Calidifontibacter indicus: one gene and its partner. The protein of the gene in region 1 interacts with the protein of each later gene in a pairwise test. Links are inferred from orthologs where the notes say so. Each region holds a gene or a part of one and is shown in the gene's direction. Other genes may lie near its edges.

Region 1 (6,865 bases):
GGAACTCGACGAGGCCGGCGTTCCGCTGGTCGCGCTCACGAACTGGTCGGCCGAACTCTTCCAGAAGGCCGTCGACCGCTACGACTTCCTCGATGTGTTCGAGGACATCGTCGTCTCCGGCGAGGAGGGCGTGGTCAAGCCCGACCCGGAGATCTGGGAGGTGCTCGCCGAACGCACCGAGCACATCGGCGGACTTGAAGACTTCCTGTTCATCGACGACTCGATCGCCAACATCCAGTCGGCCGTCGAGGCGGGTCTCGACGCGATCCAGTTCACCGGACCGCAAGACCTGCGGGCCGACCTCATCGCCCGCGGTTACAACCTCAAGCCGGTCGCGTGAGCAGGTTCGTCGAGCGCTCGGCCCGGTCGCTGCACACGGGGGAGTGACCATGCGCGTTGTGTTCGCCGGCACCCCCGAGCCCGCCGTCCCGTCGTTGGAGGCGTTGCTCGCCTCTCGGCACGAGGTGGTCGGTGTCGTCACCCGTCCCGACGCACCCGCCGGTCGCGGCCGCACGCTGCGTCCGTCGCCGGTGAAGGAGGTGGCGCTGCGGGAGGGCCTGCCGGTCGCCACCCCGAGGCATCCGCGCGACGACGACTTCCAGCAGTGGCTGCGTTCGCTGACACCCGACGTCTGCCCGGTGGTGGCGTACGGCGCCCTGGTGCCGCGTCCGGTGCTGGACATTCCGGTGCACGGCTGGGTCAACCTGCACTTCTCGCTGTTGCCGGCGTGGCGAGGTGCGGCGCCGGTGCAGCACGCGCTGCTGCACGGTGACGACGTCACCGGCGCGACGACCTTCCTGTTGGAGGAAGGCATGGACACCGGGCCGGTGCTCGGCACGATGACCGAGCAGGTGCGTCCGCGCGACACCGCCGGTGACCTGCTCACCCGCCTGGCCGGCGCCGGCGCCGGCCTGCTCGTCGCCACCCTCGACGCGCTGGACGACGGCACGATCACGCCGGTCGCGCAGCCGTCGGAGGGCATCTCGATGGCGCCGAAGATCACCGTCGACGATGCCCGAATCCGTTGGCACGAGCCGGCATTCGCAGTGAACCGCCGGGTGCGCGCGTGCACGCCCGCGCCGGGCGCGTGGACGATGTTCCGCGGCGCCCGGTTGAAGGTGGCCGAGGCCACCCCGGTCGACGCCGAAGTGGCGGTCGACGGCCTGGATGCGGGACAGTTGCGGGTCACCAAGAAGCAGGTCTTCGTCGGCACCGGTGCCGGTGTGGTCGAGCTCGGCGTGGTGCAGCCACACGGGAAGAAGGCCGTGGCGGCGGCTGACTGGGCGCGCGGCGCCCGCATCGAGGAAGGCGAGGGCCTGGAATGAGCGACCGACCGAATCACGGAGCGGACGGCTCGGACCCCGGCGACTCCGGGTATCGCAACGCCCGCGGACGGCAGCGGCCTGATGCGCGCCGCACCTCCGATCGCGCGCGGTCGGCGCAGGCACCGTCGCAGCGGCGGCGCACCGGCGACCCGACGCGTCGGATCGCCTGGGAGGTGCTGCGCGACGTGCACGAGAACGGCGCCTACGCCAACCTGGCACTGCCGAAGGCGTTGCGGCACAAGCGGATCGATGGTCGCGATGCCGCCTTCGCGAGCGAGCTCGTCTACGGCACGCTGCGCATGCGGGGGTTCTACGACAAGGTGATCGAACATGCGGCGGGACGCGGCGCCGCTCAGATCGACCCACCGGTGCTCGACACCATCCGGCTCGGCGCCCACCAGTTGCTCGCGATGCGGGTGCCGTCGCATGCGGCGGCTTCCGAGACGGTCGCGCTCGCGCGCGAGGTGAACGGCGCGGGAGCGGCGGGCTTCACCAACGCGGTGCTGCGCCGCATCAGCGAACGCACCCGCGAGGAGTGGGTCGCGCAGGTCACTGCCGGACGGCAGCCGCTCGATGCGCTGGCGGTCGAGCACTCGCACCCCGAGTGGGTCGTCCGCGCGCTGCGTGGTGCGTTGATCGGTTCGGGCGTCGCCGATGCCGAGTCGGCCGATTCCGAACTCGGTCGGTTGTTGGCAGCCGACAACGACCCGGCCGACGTGACCTTGGTGGCTCGGCCCCACTTGGCAACGGTGGAAGAACTCGTCGACGCCGGCGCGGTCGCCTCGACGCTCTCCCCGTTCGCGGCTCGGTTGTCCGGCGGAGACCCGGGCGCGATCCGTGCGGTGCGCGAGACCCGCGCGGCCGTGCAGGACGAGGGGTCGCAGTTGTTGGCGATCGCGCTCGCGTCGGTGCCGGTCGACGGCGACCAGCAGGAGTGGCTCGACCTGTGTGCCGGGCCGGGCGGTAAGGCAGCGCTGCTGGCTTGCCTTGCGGCAGAACAGGATTCGGTGCTCTTCGCCAACGAGGCGAGCGAGCACCGCACCGAGTTGGTGCGCCGCACGATGGACGCCGCGCTGCGCTCGGGCATCGAGGTGATGATCGGCACCGGCGACGGCCGCGACCTCGGCCGCGAGGAGCCGAACACCTACGACAAGGTGCTGGTCGACGCGCCGTGCACCGGTCTCGGTGCGCTGCGGCGCCGTCCGGAGGCTCGTTGGCGCAAGACCGCCGCCGATGTGCCGCCGTTGGCGACCCTCCAGGGCGAGCTTCTCGACTCGGCGATCGCGGCGACCCGTCCGGGCGGTGTCATCGGGTACGCGACCTGTAGTCCGCACACCGCGGAAACGGCTGCGGTGGTGGCCGACGCGCTGAAGCGCCACCCCGAGGTGGTGCAGGAGGACGCCCGTCCGTACTTCAAGGACGCCTCCGGCAAACAGATCGCCGATCTGGGCGACGGGCCGGCGGTGCAGCTGTGGCCGCACCTGCACGACACCGACGCGATGTTCTTCGCCTTGCTGCGCAAGACCGACAACTGACCCGAGCCATTCGAGACCCGAGGACACCGAAAACCATTGCCGCACATCCAGATTGCCCCGAGCATCCTGTCCGCCGACTTCGCCAACCTCGAAGCCGAGCTGAAGCGGATCGGCAACGCCGACTGGGCCCACGTCGACGTCATGGACGCCCACTTCGTGCCCAACCTCACCCTCGGTCTGCCGATCGTCGAGGCGCTGCTGAAGGTGTCGCCGATCCCGCTCGACTGCCACCTGATGATCGAGGACCCCGACCGGTGGGCGCCGCAGTACGCCGAGGCCGGAGCCCAGAGCGTGACCTTCCACATCGAGGCCGCGCACGACCCGGTGAAGTTGGCCCGAGCGCTGCGCGCCGCGGGCGCCCGCGCGTCGATGGCGATCAAACCGGGCACCGATTTCGCGCCGTACGAGGAGTTGTTGCCCGAGCTCGACATGGTGCTCGTGATGACCGTCGAACCCGGTTTCGGCGGCCAGTCGTTCATGGCCGACCAGATGCCGAAGGTGCGGCAGGTGCGTGACGCCGTCCGCAAGCACGGCGGAGAGATCTGGGTGCAGGTCGACGGGGGAGTGTCGGCCAAGACGATCGAGCAGTGCGCCGAAGCCGGCGCCGACATCTTCGTGGCCGGTTCGGCGGTCTACGGCGCCGACGACGCGGCCGCGGCCGTCGACGAACTGCGTTCTCTCGCAACGGCCTGCGCGCACTGACTCGACGGGCCTGTCAGAGGGAGCCGAGCCAGTCGGTCATCGTCGGGAAGTGCTCGACGGACGGGTGCTGGTGGAACACGCTCTCCCGAGCCGTGATGTCGCCGATTGTTGCAAGATGGGCGAGCGAGCCCTGGGTGGCTCGGGCCAGCGCCGCGCCCAACTCGACGAACATGCCACGGCCCTCGTGGTGCGTCGCGAGCACCGCCACGGCATCGGCGCGCAGGACCGCATCAATCATCCCCGCCGCCATCGCGGCCGAACGCTCCGGCTGAGAAGAGAACTTCGCGACGAACGACATGTCGCGCGTCCAGTCGAGGGCGAGTTCGTGCCCAGCTTCGTGGATGAGGGCGTTCGCCTCGCGCACGAGGTCTGCTGCTTCCAAGGGTGCAGCGACGTAGATCAACATGTCGACCACCTTGGCCCTGACCACCGACAGGCCCAGCCAGAATGCGTCAGGCTGATGCAGTAGCGGCACCTTGGTAGTGCCAGGTGACGCCGGTGTCGGTGACGGTGGCGGTGAGGTGGTCGCGGTGGACGATGCGGTGGTGGGTGCTGCACAACAGTGCACTGTTCTCGAGTGAGGTTTCGCCGCCTGCCCACCACGACTCGACATGGAGAACCTTCACCCCACGAAGTTCTCCGCTCGTTCCTCGCTCCGATACTTCGCGGGGACCCCAAAAACACTCGCACATGACGGGTGGTCTGTCGCAGCCTGCGTAGGTGCAGTGTTTGTCGCGGTGGATCACGGCTCTTCGCAGCTCGTCTTCCACCAAGCGTCGTTTTCGGCCGAGGTTGAGTGGTTGGTTCTTGGATCCGAGGACCATCGGCAGGATTTTCGCGTCGCAGGCGAGTTGTCGCACGGTGTCGGGGGAGACGCCGGTGCCGGTGTCGGTGATGCCGAGCCCGGCGAGGATCCCGGCGAGGACGAGGAAGTCGATCGTGACGACCAACGTGGCGGATCCGCGGTGTTTGATCTCCCGGTCTGCGTCGACGGCTTCGGCGCCGAGACCCAGCAGCAACACCAGGGCGTCGGCGCGACGCTTCCCGGCGCTCCTGGGGTCGGGCTCACCCGTCTTCTGTGACGTGCCGTCGGGGCCCGGGGTGTGCCGGTGGTGCGGATCACCGCAACACGCTGATTTCGGTGATGGTCCGGCGAGCGAGTCGACGGCCTGCTTCACCTGTTCGGCGTGATCGGGTGAGAGGTCGGCGGTGAACCTGACCATCCCGTTCGGTTCATCCGACCAGGACAAGGACTCAACCTTCTGGTGTGCGTCTTCGGCCTGGTCGAGCACCTCCTCGCCGTACTGAGCGAGGATCCGTTTGGTGAGTTCCCGGATAGTTTTGGCGCCGGCGCCGACGTCGAGGGTGAGTAACCAGCCGTAGATCTCCTCCCGGGTCGCGTCCGGCAGAACCGCCTTGATCTTGTCGATGTTGTCGAGACAGGTTTTGGCGATGGTGGTGTTGATCCGACCGGACTGCAACGCCTCCGCCAACGGCGCGTTGAGGGGTGAGCGGACCGCGTCGGCGATCTTCGCGATCCGCGACGCGCGCAAGGGTTCGAGACCGCACCGCGACACCAGTTCGTCGCCCCACGCGTCCACCGAACCTTGAGGTTGGTCGAGCGGCACGAGTGGCCCCGCAGCACTGACGGTGTCGGCACCGAGCAGTGCGGTGGTGGACTCGCCGGTCGACAGCCGTCGCACCCACTGGGTCGCGTCAGCAGCGGTGGACCGGTACACCGCACCCCGCTCGACCGCGTCAGTCGTGACCGCGACAAGTGTCGCCTCGGTCTGCTGGTGCACCAGGGCGAGGGACCGGGCCAGGGAAGTGAGTTCGGCGTCCGTGAGGTTGCCGGTCAACTGAGCCAGCCGGGTCACCGCAGCCAGCGCGTCCGAGACCACCGCGGCGCAGGAAGCGGCTTCACCCGGATACGAGTCGTAGAACGGCTCAAGCGATTCGTTGGTGGTCATGCCGGCGCCTCCTCCCCAGGTGCTTTCGGACTACCTCAATCGTACGCCTGTTCGAACCTAGTGGGAAGGCTTTGCACAGCGAATTCTGCTGATGCACACAAGAATTCGATACTCTCCGGTATCCACAGCCCCCGCAAGAAGGCGGGTTTGTCCACAGGGGAGCGATGGCCAGCCGGGCCCCTGTGCACATCGGCTCACAAGGGTCAGAAGGTGCCCTGCGGCGGCCGGCCCATTGCATCGACCAGCGGTGTGACCGAGGAATCGGACCCGGCGGCGATGCCGTCACGAGCACCCAGGCGGTCGGCCTCGGTGCGGTGGGCGCTCACCTTGAACTTGCCGATCAGCGACGCCACCTCGATGGTGATGCCGACGATCTTGTCGAGCATGTCGACGAGGTCGAGATCGGGCGCCGAGCCGTCATGGGTCACAACGGACGCAAGTGGTTGTGCGACAACGAAATCGCGCATCACGTCGACGTCGGTGAGGGTGTCGTGGGCAGGCAGGTACGGCATGGCTCACATCAGACCACGGCTGACGAAGCGGCGCACCGCACCCGTCCCGAAGCGCGACACCCCCGGTGGCGGGTGTCGGGACGTCGGTGCATACTGACCGAAGAAACGTGCTCCGGGGTCAGTGAAACTCTGAGCCGGCGGTGACAGTCCGCGACCCGCGATCCTCGCAAGAGGTGAGCGGTTGACCTGGTGGAATTCCAGGACCGACGGTGAAAGTCCGGATGGGAGGCGCACGTTCGAGGTTTGCTTCGGCAGACCTCGAGCACGCAGGTACCCCTGCGGATCGACTGCGATCCGCGCGGGGTGTCCTGACGTACGCCAACTCCCCGGGTCACGTCCGACGACGGACGACCGGGAGAGGCGATGGCGATCACCACCGCAGACGCTGCCTTCCTCGAGGCTGCCCTCGAACTGGCGGCCCGGGGCCCCGTCGTCGACCCCAACCCGCGGGTCGGGTGCGTGCTGGTCAACGACGGCGCAGTGGTCGGACGCGGTTTCCACCGGGGCGCCGGCACCCCGCATGCGGAGGCCGCAGCCTTGGCGGACGCCGGTGAGAAGACCCGTGGCGCAACGGCTTTCGTCACCCTCGAACCCTGCAACCACCACGGCCGCACCCCTCCGTGCGCCGCTGCGCTCATCGACGCGGGGGTCGTGCGCGTGGTCTACGCGGCCGCCGACCCGTCGCACGCGGCGGCCGGGGGAGCGCAGCGGCTGCGCGCCGCCGGCATCGCCGTCGAGCAGGCCACCGACGACATCACCGACCACGCCGCACGCGCCGAAGCTCTCAACCCGGGATGGACCTTCGCCGCCCGACACGGACG
Region 2 (6,874 bases), 790 kb from region 1 along the record:
GCCTCAAGGTTGCGTGAGCTCGTGCCCGAGGCGCGCATCGGCACCGCCCACGGAAAGATGGGCGAACACCGCCTGGAGGAGGTCGTCGTCGACTTCTGGGAACGGCGGCTCGACGTGCTCGTCTGCACCACGATCGTCGAGACCGGTCTCGACATCTCCAACGCCAACACGCTCATCGTGGAGCGCTCCGACGTGCTCGGTCTGTCGCAGCTGCACCAGCTGCGCGGACGCGTCGGACGCGGCCGCGAGCGCGCGTACGCCTACTTCCTGTACCCGTCCGAGAAGCCGCTCACCGAGACCGCGCACGACCGGTTGCAGACCATCGCCCAGCACACCGACCTCGGTGCCGGCATGCAGGTGGCGATGAAGGACCTCGAGATCCGCGGCGCCGGCAACCTGCTCGGCGGCGAGCAATCGGGCCACATCGCAGGCGTCGGGTTCGACCTCTACGTGCGCATGGTGGGAGAGGCCGTCGCCGACTTCCGCGGCGACGAGCCCGACCGCGGGCCGGCCGAGATCAAGATCGAGCTGCCGGTCGACGCGCACCTGCCGCACGACTACGTGCCGGGGGAGCGGTTGCGCCTGGAGGCCTACAAGAAGCTCGCCACCGTGGCGACCGAGCACGAGCTCGCAGAGATCGCCGACGAGCTGAACGACCGTTACGGCGCGCCGCCGGAGCCGGTGCAACACCTACTCGAGGTGGCCCGGCTGCGGGTGCTCGCCCGCCAGGCCGGCATCGGCGACATCGGCACGCAGGGCAAGTTCGTCCGCTTCGGTCCGGTCGAGTCGCTGCCCGAGAGCCGCCAGCTGCGACTTGAGCGGCTCTACAAGGGCGCCAAGCTCAACCCGGCGCTCAAGACCATCCTGGTGCCGGCCCCGATGACCAGCCCGGTCGGCGGCAAGCCGGTGCGCAACACCGAGGTGTTGACGTGGGCGGCCCAGCTGATCCGCAGCATCCTGCTCGACGACGCGGCCGCGGCGTGACGGCCGCCGTCGATGGCACAGCCGGTCGTGGCAAGATGAACCCGCTCAACAGCTCCCGAGAGGAACCCATGTCTCGTCCCGCTCTGCGCGTCACCACCGTTGCTGCGGCCCTGGTGGCCGCGACCGCACTGTCCGGCTGCGGCGACACCAGCGGTGGCACCGCTGCTTCCTACAAGGGCGAGAAGATCAGCACCGAGCAGGTGCAGGATGCCGTCCGCGACATCACCACCGAGCAGCCGACGTCCCAGTTCGACCCGACGTCCGCGGCGATCTTCATGGTGCTCGGCAACGACCTGGAGAGCCTCGCGAAGAAGCACCGGGTCTACACCTCGGCCGACGTCGCCCGCCAGGCCTTCAAGAAGGTCACCAACCCCACCGACGCCGCGGTGCGGTCGGTGCAGGGCAGCTTCAACTTCACCTCGCTGCGCGACTCCGCGGCGGGCAACCCCGACCTGCAGAAGCTGTTCAAGGACGCCGACGTCATACTCAATCCGCGCTACGGCACGTGGGAAAAGGGCAAGGGCCCGGTCGACAACGCCAGCAACTGGATCAAGGGCTCTGCGGAGCCGGCGCTGAACTGAGCGCCCCGCGCCCATGGCCGGTTCGCTGACCCTGCTGGTCACCAGCCCTCGCACGCCCGCGGGCGTGCTCACCCGCGACGCCTGGCGCGCACTCGACACCGCCGACCTCGTGCTGGCGGCGGACGCCGACCACCCGACCCCGGCGGCGATCGCCGGTTCCGGTGTGGCGGTGGAGATCTCGGATCCTTCGTCGATGCCCCTGCTGGGGCGTTCGCTCGCCGAGGCGGCGGCCGACCGGCACGTCGTCTGGATCGTCTCGCCGGACGGCGACCCCGGACTCACCGACGCCCTCGCCGCCGAACTCACTCGGGCGGCCGACCCGGCGCCGGTCGAGATGCTGGTCGGCAGCTGGGACCTCCCGGGCGCCCGTCTCGCCGACGCGGTCAACGTGATGGATGTGTTGCGGTCACCGGGCGGCTGCCCCTGGGACGCGAAGCAGACTCACGAGTCGCTGGCGAAGTATCTGCTCGAGGAGGCGCACGAGACGGTCGAGGCGATCGACAACGGCGACCGCGACCACCTGCGCGAAGAGCTCGGCGACGTGCTGCTCCAGGTGCTGTTCCACGCCCGGGTCGCAGCCGACGACCCGGACGACCCGTGGGACATCGACGACGTCGCCGGTGGGTTGGTCGACAAGCTGCTGCGCCGCCACCCGCACGTGTTCGGCGACGGTGACGCCTCGACCCCCGAGGAGGTCGAAGCGAGCTGGGAGCAGATCAAGGCCGCGGAGAAGGCCGACCGCGCCGAGAGCGCGACGCCACTGCTCGAGGGCATTCCGCGCTCGCTGTCGACCCTGCTGATCGCCGACAAGGTGTTGGCGCGGCGTGAACGTTCCGGACTCACCGAGCTCCCCGACGACAAGACGGACGCCGACAACTCGGGCGCCGATCTCGGCGACCGGCTGCTCGCGCTGGTGGCCGAGGGACGCCGCACCGGCGTCGACGCCGACGCGGCCCTGCGCGACGCCGTGCGCCGGCTCGCCTCGGCCTGACCGAGCGCGCACTGTCTCGCATCGCCTGTCGCTACCTGTAGGTAGCTGCGGCCGCCGTTAGGGTGGTGCCCGTATCCGGAACCATCCATGTTTTCTCTTGAGCAGGAGCCTGCAGTGGCCAGCATCGACGCCATCATCGCCCGCGAGATCCTTGATTCCCGAGGCAACCCGACCGTCGAGGTGGAGGTGCTGCTCGACGACGGCACCGTCGGCCGCGCGGCCGTCCCCTCCGGCGCGTCCACCGGTCAGTTCGAGGCGGTCGAGCGCCGCGACGGCGACAAGTTGCGCTACCTCGGCAAGGGGGTCGAAGACGCCGTCGACTCGGTGATGGAGGAGCTCGCCCCGGCCCTGCTGGGCTACGACGCCGACGAGCAACGCCTCATCGACACGGAGATGATCGACGTCGACGGCACCGCCAACAAGGGCAAGATCGGCGCCAACGCGATCCTCGGTGTGTCGCTCGCGGTGGCCAAGGCCGCCGCCGACTCCGCCGGTCTGCCGCTGTTCCGCTACGTCGGCGGACCCAACGCCCACGTGCTGCCGGTGCCGATGATGAACATCCTCAACGGTGGGGCGCACGCCGACTCCAACGTCGACATCCAGGAGTTCATGATCGCGCCGATCGGCGCCGAGTCGTTCCGTGAGGCGCTGCGCTGGGGCGCAGAGGTCTACCACGCGCTGAAGAAGGTGCTGCACGACAAGGGGCTGGCCACCGGCCTCGGCGACGAGGGCGGGTTCGCGCCCAACCTGGAGTCGAACCGCGCCGCCCTCGACCTCATCCTCGAGGCCATCAAGGCCGCCGGTTACGAGCCGGGCAAGGACATCGCGCTGGCGCTCGACGTCGCGGCCAGCGAGTTCGGCGACAAGTCGGGTTACACCTTCGAGGGCAAGACGAAGTCGTCTGCAGAGATGGTCGACTACTACGCCGACCTGGTCGCCAACTACCCGCTGGTCTCCATCGAAGACCCGCTGGACGAGGAGGACTGGGACGGCTGGAAGGCGATGACCGAACAGCTGGGCGACAAGGTGCAGCTGGTCGGCGACGACCTGTTCGTCACCAACCCCGAGCGGCTGCAGCGCGGCATCGACTCCGGCACCGCCAACGCGCTGCTGGTGAAGGTCAACCAGATCGGCTCGCTCACCGAGACCCTTGACGCCGTCGACCTCGCCCACCGCAACGGTTACCGCTGCATGATGAGCCACCGTTCGGGTGAGACCGAGGACGTCACGATCGCCGACCTCGCCGTCGCCACGAACTGCGGCCAGATCAAGACCGGCGCACCGGCCCGCTCCGACCGGGTCGCGAAGTACAACCAGCTGCTGCGCATCGAGGAGGAGCTCGACGACGCCGCCGCCTACGCCGGCGCGTCGGCCTTCCCGCGCTTCGGCAAGAAGTAACCCCTCGGCCCGGGCGCCGCACGGCGCCCGGGCCGGAACAACCCGATCGAAAGTTGTTGGTATGACTCGCGATTCGCGACCTGCAGGACGCAGCAAGGCTCAGGCGGCATCCCGCCCGGCGGCCGCGCGCCGTGGCTCGACGCGTCCGCGGGCGGCGGGGGAGAGCTCGACCCGCGAGTCGGCCACCGGACGCCTCGCCGCGCTGCGCGCGCACAGCCGGCGCCGTCCGCAGTCGATGAAGCGGATGACGATCCTCGGTGTGCTGCTGATCTTCCTCGCGGTGATCATCACCCCGACCCTGAACAGCTACCTGCAGCAGAAGCACCAGATCGGGCAGCTCGGCGCCCAGGTCAAGCAGCAGCAGGGCGACGTCAGCACCAAGCAGACCGAGCTGAAGAAGTGGAACAGCGACTCTGCGTTCGTCAAGCAGCAGGCGCGTGACCGGCTCGGTTTCGTCACGCCCGGTCAGACCCTCACCGTGCTCGTCGACGAGAACGGAAAGGCGGTCGGCACCGTCGACCCCGCCGGCAAGAAGATCTCGACCAACCCCTGGTACGGCCAGGTGTGGCAGTCGGTCGTCGCGGCGAACCGGGGCGACAAGAAGTGACCGAGGTGAACGCGCCGGACATCGATCCGGCCGACCTGGCCGCGGTCGAACGACAGCTCGGACGCCTCCCGCGCGGTGTCGTGGAGATCGCCGGACGCTGCCCGTGCGGCTGCCCCACCGTCGTCCGCACCCTGCCGCGGTTGCCCGACGGCACGCCGTTCCCCACCTCGTTCTACGCCACCTGCCCGCGTCTCACCGGCGCGATCAGCACCCTCGAGGCCGGCGGAATGATGCGCGAGATGACCGCCGAGCTAAAGTCCGACCCGGAGTTGGCCGCGGCCTACCGGGCCGCCCACGACGACTACCTGCGTCGGCGCGCCGAACTCGGTGACGTGGCGGAGATCGCCGGCATCTCCGCCGGCGGAATGCCCGACCGGGTGAAATGCCTGCACGTGCTGGTCGCCCACTCCATCGCGGTCGGACCCGGCATCAACCCGCTCGGTGACCGCGCGCTCGCGGCGCTGCCGAAGTGGTGGGAGAACGGTTGCTGTGCGGCGCTCGACGCCGGCGAGGAGGGGCAGGCATGAGGGTCGGCGCCGTCGACTGTGGCACGAACTCGATCCGTCTGCTGGTCGCCGATGTCGACGACGCGGGACGGTTGACCGACGTCGAGCGCACGATGCGCATCGTGCGTCTCGGGCAAGGGGTCGACGTCACCGGACGCATCGCCGACGAAGCGATGACACGCACCCTCGAGGCGGCCCGTGACTACGCGGCGACCTGTCAGCAACTTGGTTGTGAGGCAGTGCGATTCGTCGCCACCTCGGCTTCGCGCGATGCCTCCAACGCACATACCTTCATCGACGGTGTCGCCGAGGCGTTCGCCCACTGGGGCATCGCACCCGAGGTGATCTCCGGCGACGAGGAGGCCCAACTCAGCTTCCGCGGCGCCACCATCGACCTGCGCGGTTCCGACACGCCGCAGCCCTACCTGGTCGTCGACCTCGGCGGCGGCTCCACCGAGTTCGTGCGCGGCACCGACACCGTCGAGGCCGCGATCTCGATGAACATCGGCTGCGTGCGGATGACCGAGCGACACCTGCGCTCCGACCCGCCCACGCCGCAGGAGATCGACGCCGCACTGGCCGACATCAACGCGGCGATCGACGAGGCGGGGCGCACCGTCGACTTCACCGGCATCGGCAGCCTGGTCGGCCTCGCCGGCTCTGTCACGACCATCACCGCCAACGCCCTGCACCTCACCGACTACGACAAGGACGCCATCCACGGCGCACGACTTCCCGTGCAACGCGTCGTCGACTCCTGCGACGAACTGCTGCTCGCCACCCGTGCGCAGCGCGCCGCCCTGCCGTTCATGCACCCGGGCCGGGTCGACGTGATCGGCGCCGGCGCGCTGGTGTGGCGCACCATTGTCCAGCGGGTCACCGCCGAAGCCGGCATCGAGCAGACGGTCAGCAGCGAAAAGGACATCCTCGACGGAATTGCGTTGTCCGCAGAGCGAGCCGTCCCGCCTTCGTGAGCCTTCCGCTGTGCTCACCGAGGTGCCACCACCGACGGCACGTCTCCCGCATGATCGCCTACCCTGACTCTGCCCTCGTAGCCCAATGGCAGAGGCAGGCGCCTTAAAAGCGCCCAAGTGCGGGTTCGAATCCCGTCGAGGGCACGCCGCGGGGATGATTTCCCCGAGTTGAACGCTTTACTTGTGTAGTGAACTCATGCCCGCACCCCGTGGGCCGCCGATCGTGACGGAGGAGAGCGATGGCAACCAACCCGGTATTCGACCGGTTCGAGAAGGATCTGCAGCGCGGTGAGTATGCCGGTTTCGGCAACCGCCAGCAGCCGCAGTACGGCCAGTACGGGCAGGGACAGCCCTACCAGCCGCCGCAGACCAACCAGCAGGCGTACGGCGCCGGCCAGCAGGGTCAGTGGGGCCAGGCCGGCCCCTACCAGGGCCAGCAGGTGCCCGGCTTCGCAGACCCGAACTACGGCGCGCCGATGGCGCCGCAGGACACCGGCCGCCGGATGTCTCTCGACGACGTCGTCGCCAAGACCCTCGGCCTGTTCGCGGTGCTGCTGATCAGCGCGGCAGCCGGCTGGGCGATCGCTGCGAACAACCAGTCCGCGGGTCTCGCGATCTGGATGGGCGGCATGATCGCCGGCATCGTGCTCGGCTTCGTGATCAGCTTCAAGAAAACGATCTCGGTGCCGTTGATCGTTGCCTACTCGGTCATCGAGGGTGCGTTCCTCGGCGCGATCAGCCAGTTCTTCAACACCCAGTTCAACGGCATCGTTGCGCAGGCCGTGCTGGCCACGCTGTGCGTTTTCGCCGGCATGTTCGCCGGGTGGAAGTTC

Evidence for each region. Proteins that work in one complex are often made in the same cells at the same time.
Region 2: the proteins of rpe (region 1) and eno interact in binary tests that used the Escherichia coli proteins (3 or more experiments, as listed by UniProt). The link is inferred for Calidifontibacter indicus from one-to-one orthologs.

What each region holds. Positions count from the first base shown.
Region 1 is NZ_QTUA01000001.1:2,097,512-2,104,376, forward strand. Bases 1,955-4,733 are described here. They hold rpe (ribulose-phosphate 3-epimerase), read left to right. Parts: upstream 1,955-2,905; coding sequence 2,906-3,562; downstream 3,563-4,733. Other genes in these bases: DFJ65_RS10005 (RsmB/NOP family class I SAM-dependent RNA methyltransferase), read left to right, coding at 1,955-2,860; DFJ65_RS10015 (hypothetical protein), read right to left, coding at 3,576-3,968; DFJ65_RS10020 (HNH endonuclease signature motif containing protein), read right to left, coding at 4,015-4,733. Also shown: DFJ65_RS09995 (HAD family hydrolase), read left to right, coding at 1-340; fmt (methionyl-tRNA formyltransferase), read left to right, coding at 390-1,325; more of DFJ65_RS10005, read left to right, coding at 1,322-1,954; more of DFJ65_RS10020, read right to left, coding at 4,734-5,532; DFJ65_RS10025 (hypothetical protein), read right to left, coding at 5,736-6,044; bifunctional diaminohydroxyphosphoribosylaminopyrimidine deaminase/5-amino-6-(5-phosphoribosylamino)uracil reductase RibD, read left to right, coding at 6,408-6,865. UniProt on the Escherichia coli protein: Catalyzes the reversible epimerization of D-ribulose 5-phosphate to D-xylulose 5-phosphate.
Region 2 is NZ_QTUA01000001.1:1,303,493-1,310,366, forward strand. Bases 2,025-4,812 are described here. They hold eno (phosphopyruvate hydratase), read left to right. Parts: upstream 2,025-2,670; coding sequence 2,671-3,954; downstream 3,955-4,812. Other genes in these bases: DFJ65_RS06265 (nucleoside triphosphate pyrophosphohydrolase), read left to right, coding at 2,025-2,556; DFJ65_RS06275 (FtsB family cell division protein), read left to right, coding at 4,016-4,561; DFJ65_RS06280 (DUF501 domain-containing protein), read left to right, coding at 4,558-4,812. Also shown: mfd (transcription-repair coupling factor), read left to right, coding at 1-984; DFJ65_RS06260 (hypothetical protein), read left to right, coding at 1,053-1,565; more of DFJ65_RS06265, read left to right, coding at 1,579-2,024; more of DFJ65_RS06280, read left to right, coding at 4,813-5,088; DFJ65_RS06285 (Ppx/GppA phosphatase family protein), read left to right, coding at 5,085-6,041; DFJ65_RS06295 (Bax inhibitor-1/YccA family protein), read left to right, coding at 6,281-6,874. UniProt on the Escherichia coli protein: Catalyzes the reversible conversion of 2-phosphoglycerate (2-PG) into phosphoenolpyruvate (PEP). It is essential for the degradation of carbohydrates via glycolysis.